2 regions of the Bacillus sp. CPT56D-587-MTF genome follow, and region 1 is predicted to be linked to the other one. Evidence: a T-box and tRNA genes for the amino acid it is inferred to sense, from the RefSeq annotation. Region 1 holds a T-box; the other holds one or more tRNA genes.
The links. The T-box of region 1 lies ahead of AC3WVZ_RS21160 (valine--tRNA ligase). A T-box ahead of a tRNA ligase gene usually reads a tRNA of that ligase, here a tRNA-Val.

Region 1 (8,321 bases):
TGAATATAGAAAAAAAGCAAGAACTTATAGCAGCATTGAAGTTAGGGAAAGTAGACATTATTACATTTACGAGCCCTTCAACTGTTACTAGTTTTGTTCGTTTACTTGAGGGTACAAACTGGAGAGAATGGACAAAAAAATGTACAATTGCTTGTATAGGACCTATTACGGAAAAAGAGGCAAGTCTTTATTTTCCGTCTGTTATTGTGCCGAAAGAGTACACTGTAGAAGCATTACTACAATATGTTTGTGAATCTATAAAATGAAAGAATGGGGATAGAAATCTATGAACTCTTTACAATTTAATCGTCATCGTCGTTTAAGACAAAGCGGGGGCATGCGTGCACTTGTGCGTGAAACGTTTTTACATACGGAAGATTTTATTTACCCTATTTTTGTATTAGAAGGTGAAAATGTTCGTAATGAAGTTCCTTCTATGCCGGGCGTATATCAAATGTCTTTAGATTTATTGCAAGCTGAAATGCAAGAAGTTGTTGATTTAGGTATTCGTTCTGTTATTGTATTTGGTTTACCTGCTGAAAAGGATGAAGTTGGATCATCAGCATATTGTGATCATGGAATTGTACAACGTGCTATTCAGCAAATTAAAGGTGATTTCCCTGAGCTAGTAGTAGTTGCAGATACATGTTTATGTCAATTTACAAGCCATGGTCATTGCGGTGTAATTGAAGATGGGATTATTTTAAATGACGAGTCTCTTGCAGTTCTTGCGAAAACAGCTGTAAGTCAAGCGAAAGCAGGAGCGGATATTATTGCGCCATCAAACATGATGGACGGCTTCGTAACAGCAATTCGTCATGCATTAGACGAAAATGGTTTTGGACACGTGCCAGTTATGTCGTACGCTGTGAAATATTCATCAGCATTTTATGGACCATTCCGTGATGCTGCGCACGGTGCACCGCAATTTGGTGACCGTAAAACATATCAAATGGATCCGTCAAACCGTATGGAAGCATTCCGTGAAGCAGAATCAGATGTAATGGAAGGTGCAGATTTCTTAATCGTAAAACCAGCTCTTTCTTACTTAGATATCGTTCGTGATGTGAAAAATAACTTTAATTTACCAGTTGTCGCTTATAATGTAAGTGGTGAATATTCGATGATTAAAGCGGCAGCGGAAAATGGTTGGATTAATGAAAAAGAAGTTGTTCTTGAAAAATTAATTAGTATGAAACGTGCAGGGGCAGATTTAATTATTACGTATCATGCAAAAGATGCAGCAAGATGGTTACAAGAAGGAGGCGCTAAATAATGAAAAAGTTTGATAAGTCAATTGCAGCGTTTGAAGAGGCGCAAGACTTAATGCCTGGTGGCGTAAATAGCCCGGTTCGTGCCTTTAAGTCTGTTGGGATGAATCCGTTGTTTATGGAGCGTGGAAAAGGCTCTAAAGTATATGATATCGATGGGAATGAATACATCGACTACGTATTATCATGGGGTCCTTTAATTCATGGTCATGCAAATGATCGTGTTGTAGAAGCGTTAAAATCTGTTGCTGAAAGAGGTACAAGCTTCGGTGCACCAACAGAAATTGAAAATAAATTAGCAAAACTTGTTATTGAGCGCGTGCCATCAATTGAGATTGTGCGTATGGTTAACTCTGGAACGGAAGCAACAATGAGTGCACTACGTTTAGCTCGTGGTTATACAGGTCGTAATAAAATCTTGAAATTTATTGGTTGTTACCACGGTCATGGTGATTCGTTATTAATTAAAGCTGGTTCTGGTGTGGCGACTTTAGGTTTACCAGATAGTCCTGGTGTACCAGAAGGTGTAGCGAAAAATACGATTACAGTAGCTTATAACGATTTAGAAAGCGTAAAATACGCGTTTGAACAATTCGGTGATGATATTGCTTGTGTAATTGTAGAACCAGTAGCAGGAAATATGGGGGTTGTTCCTCCGCAGCCTGGATTTTTAGAAGGTCTTCGTGAAGTAACAGAACAAAACGGTGCATTGCTTATTTTTGATGAAGTAATGACAGGGTTCCGAGTAGCTTATAATTGTGGCCAAGGTTATTATGGCGTAACGCCTGATTTAACATGCCTAGGTAAAGTAATCGGTGGTGGTTTACCGGTAGGAGCATACGGTGGTAAAGCGGAAATTATGCGCCAAGTTGCGCCAAGCGGACCGATTTACCAAGCTGGTACTTTATCAGGTAATCCACTTGCAATGGCGGCAGGTTATGAAACGTTAGTACAGTTAACGCCAGAATCATATGTAGAATTTGAGCGTAAAGCTGAAATGTTAGAAGCTGGATTACGTAAAGCAGCTGAAAAACATGGCATTCCGCATCATATTAACCGTGCAGGCTCTATGATTGGTATTTTCTTTACAGATGAACCCGTTATTAATTACGATGCAGCAAAATCTTCAAACTTAGAATTCTTTGCGGCTTACTATCGTGAAATGGTAGAACAAGGTGTATTCTTACCACCATCTCAATTCGAAGGTTTATTCTTATCGACAGCACATAGTGATGCAGATATTGAAGCGACGATTGCAGCAGCTGAAATTGCAATGTCAAAATTAAAATAATGTATTAGAGAAAAATCGCTCTCGATAAGGGGGGCGATTTTTTTTATTCATAAAGTAAGCTTCCCACACATAAATCTGTAATGACATATAGTTTGGGAGGGGGAAAAGAAGTGGCTACAGATCATTCGTTACGATTTTCATTAAAAGAATCTGTTTGGTTCCAAAAGGGACAGGAAGTCGAAGAACTTTTGTCAATTTCGTTAGATCCAGACGTTGAGATAGAAGAGCTTGATCATGAAGTAATCGTGAGAGGGCAATTAGATTTAACGGGAGAGTATGTTGCACGAAAAGATGATTCGGCGTATTCATTAAGAGAACTATCGCCAGCAAAGTCAATTGATTATGTAGAAACAAGGGAAGATGGGGTTAATGAACTTGTTCATTCCTTTCCGCTTGAAATATCAATTCCGAGAAATCGAGTGAAAGTAATTGAAGAGCTATATGTATCAATTGAGGAATTTGATTATGAATTAAAGGAAAATGGTTGCTTACAATTATTAGCGGATATATCTATTAGCGGTTTGTGTGATGAAGAGAGAAACGAGGATGAAGCTGAAGAGGAAGAAACGGTGTATGCCGAGTTAGAAGAAGATTCAGCGCAAGAGGACGAAAATAGACCGGCGCCGCATGTAGAAGAACCAGCATATAAGGAATCAGATGAGTGGGAAGATTACGCATTTGAACCGTTCCAATTAGAGGAAAGAAAAGAGCAGGAATTAGAAGAAGAGAAGATAGAGGAACATGAATTTGTGGAGCGTGAAGAGGGGCAAGAAACAACGCCGCAATTTGAACTGTTCGGACGAAAAGATTTCAAGAAAGAAAAAGCGAAAAAGCAGGAAGAACAAGAAGAAGAGTACTCACAGCGAGATGAAAATGCGCTTTATTTAACAAAATTATTTACGAAAGAACCGGAAGAAGAATTTACAAAGTTAAGAATGTATTTCGTGCAAGAAGGGGATACAATTGAATCTATTGCAGACCGTTATGAAACGTCTGTACAAAATTTATACCGTGTCAATCAAACAGAAGATATATTTTTAAATACGGGGCAAATTATTTATATTCCCGTTTCAAGGGTAAAGGCGAAATAAGGAAGTGAGTGTTTTCACTCACTTCCTTTCTTAGAGGCTATGTTTTGAATAGAAAGGGTTATTCGTATGGATATTGAGTTGCGAAATCACTATGAACCTATCGTGAGGCAATATAGATTAGATACGCAGCATATGGAAGAGCACGGAAATGTAATGAAAATTTATACGAATCAAGGTCCATATGCACTCAAGAAAATAGAAGGCAGAAAGTTAGAGCGGAATAACTTTCTGCATCATATTCAATATTTGAAGGAGAAAGGTTTTTCAAATTATGTACCTATATATCATGCGACGGATGGAAGTTATATTTTAAGTGACGGGACGTATAATTATTATTTAATGCCTTGGTTAGAACGTGCAGAAGGAAACGGTGAGGACAATGATCAATACCATAAAATGTTTCAGACACTTGGAACGTTGCATCAAAAAACTGTGAAGGAAGAAACGTATACGGAAGAAGATTTAGAAAAACATTATACAAGTATATCCGATCGTTGGGAAAATGATGGTGAGATGTTAGAAGAGTTTCTCGTAGAATCTGAATCAAAATGGTATATGTCCCCGTTTGAATTGCAATATTGTACGTACTATCATCATGTAATGAGAGCGCGTGAATTTGCAACGAAGCAATTAAATGAGTGGAACGATGCGATGAAAGAAAAGGAGAAAACGCGTATTACTTTTGTGCATGGTAATGTGTCACTGAATCATTTTTTATTTGACTATGAACGGAATGGCTATTTTATTAGTTTAGAAAAATCGAAGTTTGCAACGCCTGTGCAAGATATAGTAGGTTTTTATTCACGGTCTTTAAACACATATCCAATCGCAAGAAGTGATCGGTTTGAATGGTTTCAAATGTATCAAAAAAATTTCCCTTTTACGAAAGAAGAGCAACTACTTATGTTTGCGTATATGACGTATCCATCGCAATTTATTCGGCAAATCCAGTCTTATAAGAAAAGAAGAGATAATCGTAACGAGGAAAATGAACTGCGCGGAGTAAAGAGTTTGCAACAATCGCATTGGCTCGTTAGCAATATAGAATATTTCCTGTCACAATTACAAGCTGCCCAGCAAGGGAACGGATAAAGTAAACATTCCCCGCTGATGATTAGCCTTCACTAATTGGGCGTTTACGGGCACCAGGGCTCCCATCTAACTTCTTTGCTTCAGCTGAGTTTTGAGGTGGAGGTCTTACTGCCCACAAATAGCGGGGTAAAGAAGAGAAGTAGAGGATTCTACTTATCTTCTTTTTGGCACCAAAAGCTGTAGTTTTAAATTTATCTTGACGAATAAGGTTTCGTTTTTTACACTATTGTATATAATAATTAACAATCATATAAATGCCTTGAAGGGGAAGAGTATAACATGAAACGTCTTCAGAGAGGAGAATCATTAGCTGGGAGATTCTCTAGATAGTTATGTTAGAAGGTAGCCCTGGAGCATCTTTTCTGAACGGAATAGTTCTTATTAGGAAAAGACGGATTTGTCCGTTATCAAATTAAGAGTATAAGCAAATTATGAATTTGTTTGTAAATAAAGGTGGTACCGCGATGTCCCTCGTCCTTTTTGGATGAGGGACATTTTTTATTTTAAGGAGGGAAAATAATGTCAAACACGGAAAAGAATTTACCAACTAAATATGATCATATGTCCGTTGAAGAAGGCCTTTATCAATGGTGGCTTGAAGGCAAATATTTTGAAGCAACAGGAGACGAGAAGAAACAACCGTATACAATTGTAATTCCACCTCCAAACGTAACTGGTAAGTTACACTTAGGTCATGCTTGGGATACAACTCTTCAAGATATTTTAACTCGTACGAAGCGTATGCAAGGATACGATGTACTATGGCTTCCAGGAATGGACCATGCTGGTATCGCAACACAAGCGAAAGTAGAAGGAAAACTTCGTGAAGAAGGTATTTCACGTTACGATCTTGGCCGTGAAAAATTCCTTGAAAAAGCTTGGGAGTGGAAAGAAGAGTACGCTTCTCACATTCGTCAACAATGGGGGAAAGTTGGTTTAGGACTAGACTATTCTCGTGAACGCTTCACATTAGACAAAGGTTTATCAGATGCGGTTAATAAAGTATTCGTTCAATTATACGAAAAAGGCTTAATTTACCGTGGTGAATATATCATCAACTGGGATCCAGCAACACGTACAGCTCTTTCTGATATTGAAGTAATTCATAAAGAAGTTCAAGGTGCATTCTACCATATGAACTATCCGTTAACAGATGGTTCTGGTCACATTCGTCTTGCTACTACTCGTCCAGAAACGATGCTTGGTGATACAGCAGTAGCAGTTCATCCGGAAGACGATCGTTACAAACATTTAATCGGAAAAACAGTTACACTTCCAATCGTAGGCCGTGAGATTCCGATTATTGCTGATGAGTACGTAGAAAAAGATTTCGGAACGGGCGTTGTAAAAATTACGCCAGCTCATGACCCGAATGACTTTGAAGTAGGTAACCGTCATGACTTACCACGCATCTTAGTAATGAACGAAGATGGATCGATGAACGAAAAAGCTGGTAAGTATAACGGTATGGATCGTTTCGAATGCCGTAAAGAATTAGTAAAAGACTTACAAGAAGCTGGCGTATTAGTAGAAATCGAGCCACATATGCATTCAGTAGGTCATAGTGAGCGTAGCGGTGCGGTTGTTGAGCCTTATTTATCAACACAGTGGTTCGTAAAAATGGCTCCACTTGCTGAAAAAGCAGTAGCGCTTCAACAAAAAGAAGAAGAAAAAGTAACGTTCGTACCAGAGCGTTTTGAAAACACATATTTACGTTGGATGGAAAATATTCATGACTGGTGTATTTCTCGTCAATTATGGTGGGGACACCGTATTCCAGCTTGGTACCATAAAGAAACTGGTGAAGTATACGTAGGTACAGAAGCACCAGCAGATATTGAAAACTGGAATCAAGATAACGATGTACTTGATACATGGTTCAGTTCAGCATTATGGCCATTCTCCACACTTGGTTGGCCAAATGAAGATTCAGCAGACTTCAAACGTTACTATTCAACAGATGCACTAGTAACGGGTTATGATATCATCTTCTTCTGGGTATCTCGTATGATTTTCCAAGGTTTAGAGTTTACAGGCGAGCGTCCATTTAAAGATGTATTAATTCACGGTTTAGTTCGTGACGAGCAAGGTCGTAAAATGAGTAAATCTCTTGGTAACGGTATTGATCCAATGGATGTTATCGAGAAGTACGGTGCAGATGCAATGCGTTTCTTCTTATCAACAGGAAGTGCACCAGGTCAAGATTTACGTTTCAGCATGGAAAAAGTAGAATCTACTTGGAACTTCATTAATAAAATTTGGAACGCATCACGTTTCGTATTAATGAACATGGATGATATGAAGTATGAAGAAATCGATTTAACTGGTGAAAAATCAGTTGCGGATAAGTGGATCTTAACTCGCTTAAACGAAACAATCGAAAGCGTAACACGTAACATGGATAAATATGAGTTCGGTGAAGCTGGTCGTTCATTATACAACTTCATTTGGGACGATTTCTGTGATTGGTATATTGAAATGGCGAAACTTCCACTATACGGTGAAGATGAAGCAGCTAAGAAAACAACTCGTTCTATTTTAGCTTACGTATTAGATCAAACAATGCGTCTATTACACCCATTCATGCCATTCGTAACAGAGAAAATTTGGCAACATTTACCGCATGAAGGCGAGTCTATTACAGTAGCTGCGTGGCCAACAGTTCGCGAAGATTTACAAGATACGGAGGCTGCGGCAGAAATGCACCTTCTAGTTGATATCATTCGCTCTGTTCGTAACATCCGTGCAGAAGTAAATACGCCAATGAGCAAAAAAGTTCAAATGCAAATTAAAGCAAAAGATGAGGCTGTACTTGCTCAACTTACGAAAAACAGCTCTTACATTGAGCGTTTCTGTAACCCAAGCGAATTAACAATTCAAACGGACTTACAAGCGCCAGAAAAAGCAATGACTGCAATCGTATCAGGTGCAGAGTTATTCTTACCGTTAGCTGATCTTATCAATCTTGATGAAGAGAGAGCTCGTCTTGAGAAAGAACTTGAGAAGTTCGATAAAGAAGTAGAACGTGTACAGAAGAAACTTTCTAACCAAGGTTTCGTAGCGAAAGCTCCTGCAGCGGTTATTGAAGGAGAGCGTGCGAAAGAGCAAGATTACCTAGAAAAACGCGAAGCAGTTCGTCAACGTCTAGCAGATCTTGAAAAGTAAAAATATTTTTAGAGACTCACTATATTGGTGAGTCTCTTTTCTTTGCGTATAATAGAACTATGAAAGTTGTCTTTTGAAAGGGGAAAAGCATACGTGATACATACATACGAAGAAGCGATAGGGTGGATTCATAGCCGATTGAAATTTGGTATTAAACCAGGATTAGAAAGAATGAATTGGATGCTAGAAGAGCTCGGAAATCCAGAGCGTCATATAAAATGTGTTCATCTTGCTGGTACAAATGGAAAAGGTTCAACGTTAACATATATGCGTTACATGTTAGAAGGCGCGAAATATAAGGTAGGAACGTTTACCTCTCCTTACATCGAATCATTTAATGAACGCATTAGTGTGAATGGAACACCAATTGCAGACGAAGAGATTACTGAACTTGTAAAGCTGGTAAAACTA
Region 2 (8,321 bases), 3.1 Mb from region 1:
GTCGGATTTTAATTGCTCTTGTGTAAACTGTGTAATTGTTTCAACCTCATCTGCATTTAGAACACCAGCAGCTTGTAATTGATCTGCATAAATTGCCCTTACAGTTGGATGGTTTTTAATTTTTTTGTACACTTGTGGTTGCGTAACTGCTGGATCATCCATTTCGTTATGACCGTAGCGGCGGTAACCAATTAAATCGATTAAGAAATCTTTTTTGAACAACATGCGATATTGAATCGCAAGGTTAGCAGCTGCAAGACAAGCTTCCGGATCATCAGCGTTCACGTGAACAATCGGAATATCGAAACCTTTTGCAAGGTCACTAGAATATTTCGTAGAACGAGAATCATAGCTATCAGTTGTAAAACCAACTGCATTGTTTGCTATAACATGAATCGTTCCGCCTGTTTGATACGCGTTCAATCTGCTTAAGTTGAGTGTCTCAGATACAATACCTTGACCAGGGAATGCAGCATCACCATGAACTAAAATTACGAATGATTTTGAAGTATCTTGATCTGGAAGACCAGATTTTTTACGATTCTCTTGAGCAGCACGTGCGAAACCTTCTACTACAGGATTCACGAACTCAAGATGACTCGGGTTATTTGCTAATGTCACGCGAGTGCTAACTTCTTCGTTACTAACGACTTGTTCTCTACCTAGGTGGTATTTCACATCGCCAGTCCAGCCAGAATTAGCCACTGCGCCTTCTATTTTTGCATGTTTGAACTCAGCAAACATGTGGCTATATGGTTTTTCTAATACGTGAGCAAGTACGCTTAGGCGACCGCGGTGAGCCATACCAATCATGACATCCTCTACGCCGTTCTTAGCACCTTCTAGAACAATTTCATCTAAAACAGGTACAAGCATATCAACGCCCTCGATAGAGAAACGTTTTTGCCCAACGAATGTTTTATGCAAGAATTGCTCGAAACCTTCAACAGCTGTTAAACGTTTTAAAAGAGCAGTTCGTTTTTTATTTGATAGTGGTTGACGCAATGAATTTGATTCCACCATTTGATGCAACCACGCGCGTTCTTCACTATCTTGTATATGAGAAAATTCATAAGCTAAAGATTTTGTATAAACGTCTTTTAATCTATGAATTACATCAAGTGCAGTGTGAATACCTTCTGGTGCATCTGGCCATACTGTTTTCGCTGGAATCGCTTTCAAGTCAGCATCGCTCAGTTCGTTCAATGCTTTCTCAAGAAGAGATTGTCCATTTGCAGCATCTTCCATCGGGTTGATGTGAGCCAACGTGTGCCCGAAAGAACGAATCTGCTCAACAAGTTGAACGACTTTAAGAATTTTTTCAATGTTACCTGTGTTTTGAGGAGAAAAATGTGTTGCTGTGTTGTCCCCTGTTACGACATCATCTTGAAACGAAGGAGCTCCAAAAATTTCAAAAAGCTCTTGTAATTCCGGATCAACAGAACCTGCTCCAGTTACGTAAAGATCATACTGCTCAATAACATAACCAAGGTTCGGACCGTGGAACTTGGCCCAAGGGTTTGTCGTTGTATTCTTCCTCGTCATTTGTTTAAACCTCCCAATGCATATAATCCTTTTCCATACAAAGGTGCATTTTGCTCTTTTTCAATAAGTAATGAATCAATAATCAATGTAAATGTTTTCTTTACTCTTATGTTATTACAATAATTTACATAATACCAAACACTATTACTTATCTGTTTTGTAAAAAAACATTCACAATAACTTATCACCCAAGTTAATCTTTCATGTTATAAAGTAATTTTACAGAAAAATGGGGTGGATATATTTGGTATGCCTATACTAATAGCTATAATTGTTGCATTTAAATATAGGTATAATAGTTAGAATGTTTCGATAAAATTAGTTTGAATTATGTATATTGAAATAATAAGCGCTTTCATAGATATTATACAACAATATAACGGAATATAGTATAAAAAATAAAAAATTATGAATTTATCGTAAACTTTATTTAGATAGTGTTAAATATTGAAAGGAAAGTGAAGGATTTCTACAAAAAAAGTTGCTAAACATAAAAAATGCTCCATAAACAGTTAGTTTCTATAAATATGACGAAAAACACCGTAAAACAAATAACGTATTTCGTGAAATAAAGAAATAAATGAAATGTTTTAAAAGGATAAAACAAATATGGAGATATTAAATTTTAAAAAAAGAAGTGAGGAGATATAGTAACAGTTATTTACAGTGTTCCGTGTTTCGCTTCAAAATAGACGTGCTGAAATTGAAAAAAGTTTCTTCTATATAAATAGCGTGAATAATAATCAAAATATATGTAAAGGGAACTTGACGTAAAGTTTCCTTTACATATATACTCGGTATATGGAAGGAGGGAGAAATTTCCTTGGAAAATAAAATGGTCGAATACCGAAAAAAATTTGGACTATCTCAAGAAAAGTTGGCTGAGAAACTTGGAGTTTCCAGACAAACCATTATCTCAATTGAAAAAGGGAAATACGATCCATCACTTCCGCTAGCATTTGAAATAGCGAAAACATTTCAGACAACAATAGAACATGTATTTATTTATAAAGGAAAAGAAGAGGGGGAATAGGGATGAATTATTCACAAAAGTACTTTGTAATTATGGGGATTATTTTTCTATTTATGAGTGGATTTATGATATTAACAGGTATAATGACGCATTCTGCACCGCCAGCCATAACGTATCCATTGCTTGGGATGATGATTATGTGTTTCTGTCTAAGCTACTTGCATCCGCAATTTAAAGAAAAAGACGAGCGAATGAAACTTATTCGTTATAAAGGAATGTTTGTAACCTTTTTTGCATTAACGGCATATTATCTTCTTTTCTCTATCGGCTTAAACTTAAAAATACTTACACTATCTGCTACTGAATTATTGAATATACTTATGGCACTTACGATGAGTACCGTCTTTATCTCATTTGTTGTTTTGGCAAAAAGATATTAAGATGGAAGAGAGAAAGGAAGATTAACATATGCAAATGATGTATGCTTTTGGCATTGGGCTTGTATTATTTTTAGCAGTATTCTTATTTATTCGTAAAGACGTTCAAGGCGGGACGTTAACGAAACGAGGATTTTATAAAATGATCGGCTGTTTAGTTGTTATGTTTATAGCGATTATTGTAATGATTGTTTTAATAAGTCGGTCACTATAGAATGTAAAAACGAAACCTTACTTCGGTAAGGTTTTTTCTTTATTATTCAACCTAAAAATTACCACTAAATCCATTTACTATAAATAACTTATATTATATAATCCAATGAAATGATAGATAAGGAGTGTAGTATATGAATAAAAAAACTATCTTCTATTTATTAACTTGTCTACTACTTGTAGCTAGTACTACTTATATAATATGTAACAAACGAGAACAAGTGCCACCTATGTTAGTATGGGACGAACAAGAATACTATGTTACGAATGAATCTGCCAAAATAGAAGAAGTTGGGCAAAAACTTGGCGAAGTAACAAAGGAAATCAAACGAAGTAAAAGACCTACTAAAAATAAAGAATCTAATACATTACAAGAGAAAACAGAAGTATTCACAATGATTGAGGAAGAAAAAAGTGATTACCCGCCTTTAATCATAAAGGAAGCTTATAGTGATAAATATAGGGTAGTGAGGCCGATTTTGAAGCAAGTATTATGATGAAAAGGAGATTCATATGCAGACAGTAATTTCGTATCCGTGGGTGTTAAGAAAAATATTTGTCTTTTTCCTCCTATCGGTGCTGTTTACATTTTGATGAATAGAGGAGTGATACAAAAGAGAGATTTTATATTTATTATTTGCTGCTATGAATATATCACTTTGGTTATTGCTTATGATTTTTGATTGGAGTATGTGGATGGTAGTAGGGCATTATTTGTTTGGAACAGTTGTTATTGTTTTTTCGAATATGAATAAGAGCTAAGCCAGCAACCTTAAAGTTGCTGGTTTTTATTTTGCTATTTATAATGAAGAAACAAATTTTTAATAGAGAGTAGTGGGCGTTATGAGATGGAAAGAAGGAACGTTTGAAAAAATAGACACGAATAACTCATCTGTTGAGCAACTTATAAACACGTTTAAGGAACAAAACTTAATTGGTGGAGCAATAATAAGCTGTTTTAAAGTGCATAACGAAAATTTTTTTAAAGAAATACCACATTCGAAAGATGGACATGAGCACTTCTTTAGAAGAATCTTCAACTCTTTAGATATAATCAATAACTTAGAAGAGTTAAAAATACATACATCAGACAAATATAAGTTTCGTTTTAAAGAGCAGCTGGCAGTTATGCTTGATGGTAGCATTGCTGCGCAAATTTTGTGGGGCGGAGCATATGAAGGGTTTAAGGAACGACCAGTTATCGCAAAACAATTAGCAGTCAATGTATGTCAATATATGTTCCAAGATCGATACGAAGATATTAAAGTGTTCGAAAGCTATCGCCCTTGGACAGATTGGTTTTACGATGTTGCGTGGGATGTTACTTGGATGGTGTTAGATAGTAGGGAACAGAAAATGTGGTTCATTTGTGCTACGGATACAGATTGATAGAAGAGGGACCTTGTAGGAATGCTGCAAGGCCCTTTATCTTTTGGGAATTAATAGAAAACGAATCATATAAATGCTATACTAAAAAATGTTTGTAATGTCAGTTTCATAATATTGTATGATGCTGACTTACTAGAAAAGATAAGAGGAGAATGAGCGTGCAAAAGATAAAGAGATTATTGCTATTAATGATGGTAGTAGGATTAACAGCAGGTGTTTTAGCAGGGTGTGCAAATCCGAAAGATACTACAGAAGAATTTTTAACAGCGATACAAAAAGGTGATGTAGAAAAGGCTCGTACATTTGTTGAGAGTGACAAAGAATTTAATAAACTAAATGAAAAAACAGATGATGCTGAGGCAAAAGCAATGCTAAGTGCAATTACAAAGAACTTTAAATTTGAAAAGGTAGAAGAAGTATCGAAAAAGGATGACAAAGCAGAAGTGAAAGTGAAAATTACATCTGCTGATCTATCCGTTGCTGTAACAAAAGCAGTGGGAGAAGTTATGCCAATGGCGTTCGCTAGTGCCTTTAGTGAAGACAAAGAACAATCTGAAAAAGCTATCGAAAAAACAATGACCTCAACTATCGTCAAAAACTTAGCAGATAAAGATGCAGCAATGGCAACTCGCGAAGTTACCTTGAACTTAAAGAAAGACAAAGATGGCGACTATAAAATTGTTGCTGACGATAACTTGAAAGAAGTATTGTTTGCAAATGCGAAGTCTTTGGAGAAGATGTTTGGTGGGAAGTAATTGAATTAGATAAAAAAGAGACACTATATCACGTAGAAGGTTGATATGGTGTCTCTTTTTTATATGACCCCGGAGAGGCTCGAACTCACGACCTCCACCCTGTCAAGGTGGCGCTCTCCCTGCTGAGCTACGGGATCCCAACTATAAATGTTACCATCAGCAATGTATTTTCATTTCATCCGTGTAATCGGAGAATTTGTACAATTTGTTGAGTATTGTAACACTTGATGTATTCCTATAATAGCAACGAACTTTAATAGTGTAAAGATGTAATTTTCTGAATATTTATATTCTAATTTTTGTATAAAAAAATAAGCCCCGAAGAGCTTATTTTAATAATAATATCAACGCAATTATCAATCATATTTTCAAAAATACAATCATAAATAATGGAGCTTGTTCATAAGCTATCGTCCTGTAACTGTCATTCCTGCTGTGTAAATTGTATCAATAGAACCGTCAGCGCCTTTTATTTCGACTTTATAACGATATGTTCCATCCTCATAAATATCATCGCCATATCCTGTGAAAGTTGCAATTTCATCATTGCTTCCAGCTGGGACCCATTGATTTTGCCAACGGAAGTTGGTTTCAAATTCTCCCCATCTATCGCCATATTTTTTCTCGATGCTGACATTGTAATGAATATCTTCAGCTCGTTCATTTGTAATTCTTGCAATTACGTTTTGACCAAAGTTATATTCTGTAGCGTGTACTTGAACTGTAACACCGTTCAACGTTTCGCTAGGACCACAAATATAACGACAGAACTCGCTTACTCCGTCAGCATGTGCTTTTGGTGTTTCAATGTTCATAACCGTTAAACCGCCTAAAGCTAATGCGCCAGTTAATAATACTTTACTAAATGCCTTCACTTGAAATTCCCCCTAAGTATATTCTCAATTCGTTCGATAGGCGTCACATTAAATAGTTTAATAAGATTAATCTAATCGAACACTTTTTTCCTCGAGTGCATTCGCTATGGATCTTTCATCTTGTAGTAATCTAATCCCTACATAAAATTTCATAGTTTTGATTCCATATATGTATCATGATTTACATAGAACAAATCTGTTAATACGCTTTGGTTATTTACTTATTCCACTACTTCTTATTACCTTTTATTGGTAAAACGTTGGTTTTATTATATACCATTATTATCTATTTACAAGAGAAAACAATACTGTATGCAAAAATGCATAATAAAAAACACTACTTGTATTCTGAATTACAGAATACAAGTAGTGTTGGGTTTCAATTAATATTTAATTGGAACCTAATGCTAATTTTTTATGTTTAACAGTATACATATATCACTGTTTTTTTAGTCATAATTGATAAAATTTGTTCAGGGGACACTCTTCCTGTTGAGCTATGGGATCTTTAAAAGGGAAAGTATAAGCGATTATGAGAGTAATGTATGAAGGGATAATGATGAGAAGCGAATTTAGTAGAAAGTAGTCTTTGGATGTAGAGGTTATATTATTTCCGATACCAATCCAAAGGACCTTCATCACTCAAATCAACAAGAAAAGGGAACAAGAAGTGTAAAGGTAAGCTTATAAGTTCTGGCATAGCGTTCACTGTTTTCTTTGATAGATATTGCCTCCCAAAACAATACGGACAATCTTTTTCAAATGTCACGAGTATTGACCATACATCTGGTTCTGGTGCAAAAAAATTAGGTTAATTGTAAGTAATCTTCTAATTTTGGACATACTGATACGATTACTCTGCAAAAGGGATGTGATCAGTATGAAAAAGGACAATTTGTTTAAATGGAAGCATTACCAACCAGATATAATTTTATTAACTGTACGTTGGTACCTACGGTACAATCTAAGTTTTCGAGATTTGGTGGAAATGATGGAAGAAAGAGGATTATCCTTAGCACATACAACGATTATGCGCTGGGTCCATCAATACGGACCGGAACTGGATAAACGGATCCGATGTCATCTTAAACAAACAAATGATTCATGGCGAGTGGATGAAACGTATATAAAAGTAAAAGGGCAATGGATGTATTTATACCGTGCGGTTGATTCTGAGGGAAATACGATTGACTTCAATCTTAGTAAAACTAGAAATCATAAGGCTGCAAAGCGATTCTTTAAGAAAGCTTTGCAATCTTTTCATGCCTCAAAACCTCGTACAATTACAATTGATAAAAATCCTGCTTATCCAGTTGCTATCACCAAATTAAAGAACGAGAAAAAAGTGCCGTTAGGCACTCAAATTCGGCAGATAAAATATCTAAATAACGTAGTGGAGCAAGACCATCGATTCATTAAAAAACGTGTACGCTCTATGTTAGGATTTAAATCTTTTGGCACCGCTACATGTATACTTGCAGGAGTAGAAGCCATGCATATGATAAAAAAAGAACAGGTTGATTTACGGGATCAGTCTGTTCAAAATCAAAAAGAATTTATTCATCAATTATTTGGATTAACAGCGTAAAGAATGATTCCAATAGGAATCCTCATTATTTCTTGGGAACGTATCCTTTCTTTGCACCAGAACCATACATCTTTTACTTTCCACTTCGTTTTACAATACGTACAACGCGCCATTGAGTTCCTCCTCAGTTTAAGGTGTTTTCTAATATATTCTACTTTATTGTACGAAAGTCATTTGAATTTGATGTGGTAAAATGCAAAACAAGCCTAACCTCGTTCTACATTCAGGGAGGGGTTAAGCTTGTTTTAATTCCGTTCAATGTCTCTTTGTATCAGGCTGTTTATACATTGCCTAGATAGCTTCGTGTTAAATTCGGGAGAATAATTTTTCCATCTTTACTGTATTTTTCGAATAGCTCTGATAGGAGAAAAATAAAGTTTTTATACTGTTCGTCATTTTCTTTCGGAGCATAAGATGCTGATAAATTCCTTCCCAAAAACCCTTCATAATCAAAAAGTAAATCATTTTGATATTCTTTAAAATCATACTTTCCATCTTTAAAAAAGTTGTTAAATACTTCTGGAGTTTCATCTATTCCACCGCTAA

Region 2: it has a tRNA-Val gene. The T-box ahead of AC3WVZ_RS21160 (valine--tRNA ligase) is inferred to sense a tRNA for this amino acid. The anticodon was not compared.

The regions. Positions count from the first base shown of each region.
Region 1 covers NZ_JBYTEF010000001.1:4,102,379-4,110,699, reverse strand. Annotated here, with positions in the region: gene hemD (uroporphyrinogen-III synthase) at 1-266, shown strand, start outside; gene hemB (porphobilinogen synthase) at 287-1,276, shown strand; gene hemL (glutamate-1-semialdehyde 2,1-aminomutase) at 1,276-2,562, shown strand; gene spoVID (stage VI sporulation protein D) at 2,643-3,653, shown strand; gene ysxE (spore coat protein YsxE) at 3,720-4,745, shown strand; T-box leader at 4,996-5,227, shown strand; gene AC3WVZ_RS21160 (valine--tRNA ligase) at 5,265-7,910, shown strand; gene AC3WVZ_RS21155 (bifunctional folylpolyglutamate synthase/dihydrofolate synthase) at 8,004-8,321, shown strand, end outside.
Region 2 covers NZ_JBYTEF010000001.1:989,545-997,865, forward strand. Annotated here, with positions in the region: gene odhA (2-oxoglutarate dehydrogenase E1 component) at 1-1,545, opposite strand, end outside; gene AC3WVZ_RS05175 (helix-turn-helix transcriptional regulator) at 2,369-2,578, shown strand; gene AC3WVZ_RS05180 (hypothetical protein) at 2,581-2,958, shown strand; gene AC3WVZ_RS05185 (DUF3976 domain-containing protein) at 2,987-3,169, shown strand; gene AC3WVZ_RS05190 (hypothetical protein) at 3,303-3,665, shown strand; partial or broken gene AC3WVZ_RS05195 (hypothetical protein) at 3,682-3,930, shown strand; gene AC3WVZ_RS05200 (hypothetical protein) at 4,012-4,557, shown strand; gene AC3WVZ_RS05205 (DUF5105 domain-containing protein) at 4,716-5,312, shown strand; tRNA gene AC3WVZ_RS05210 (tRNA-Val) at 5,377-5,449, opposite strand; gene AC3WVZ_RS05215 (hypothetical protein) at 5,720-6,187, opposite strand; gene AC3WVZ_RS05220 (IS6 family transposase) at 7,068-7,775, shown strand; gene AC3WVZ_RS05225 (class I SAM-dependent methyltransferase) at 8,056-8,321, opposite strand, start outside.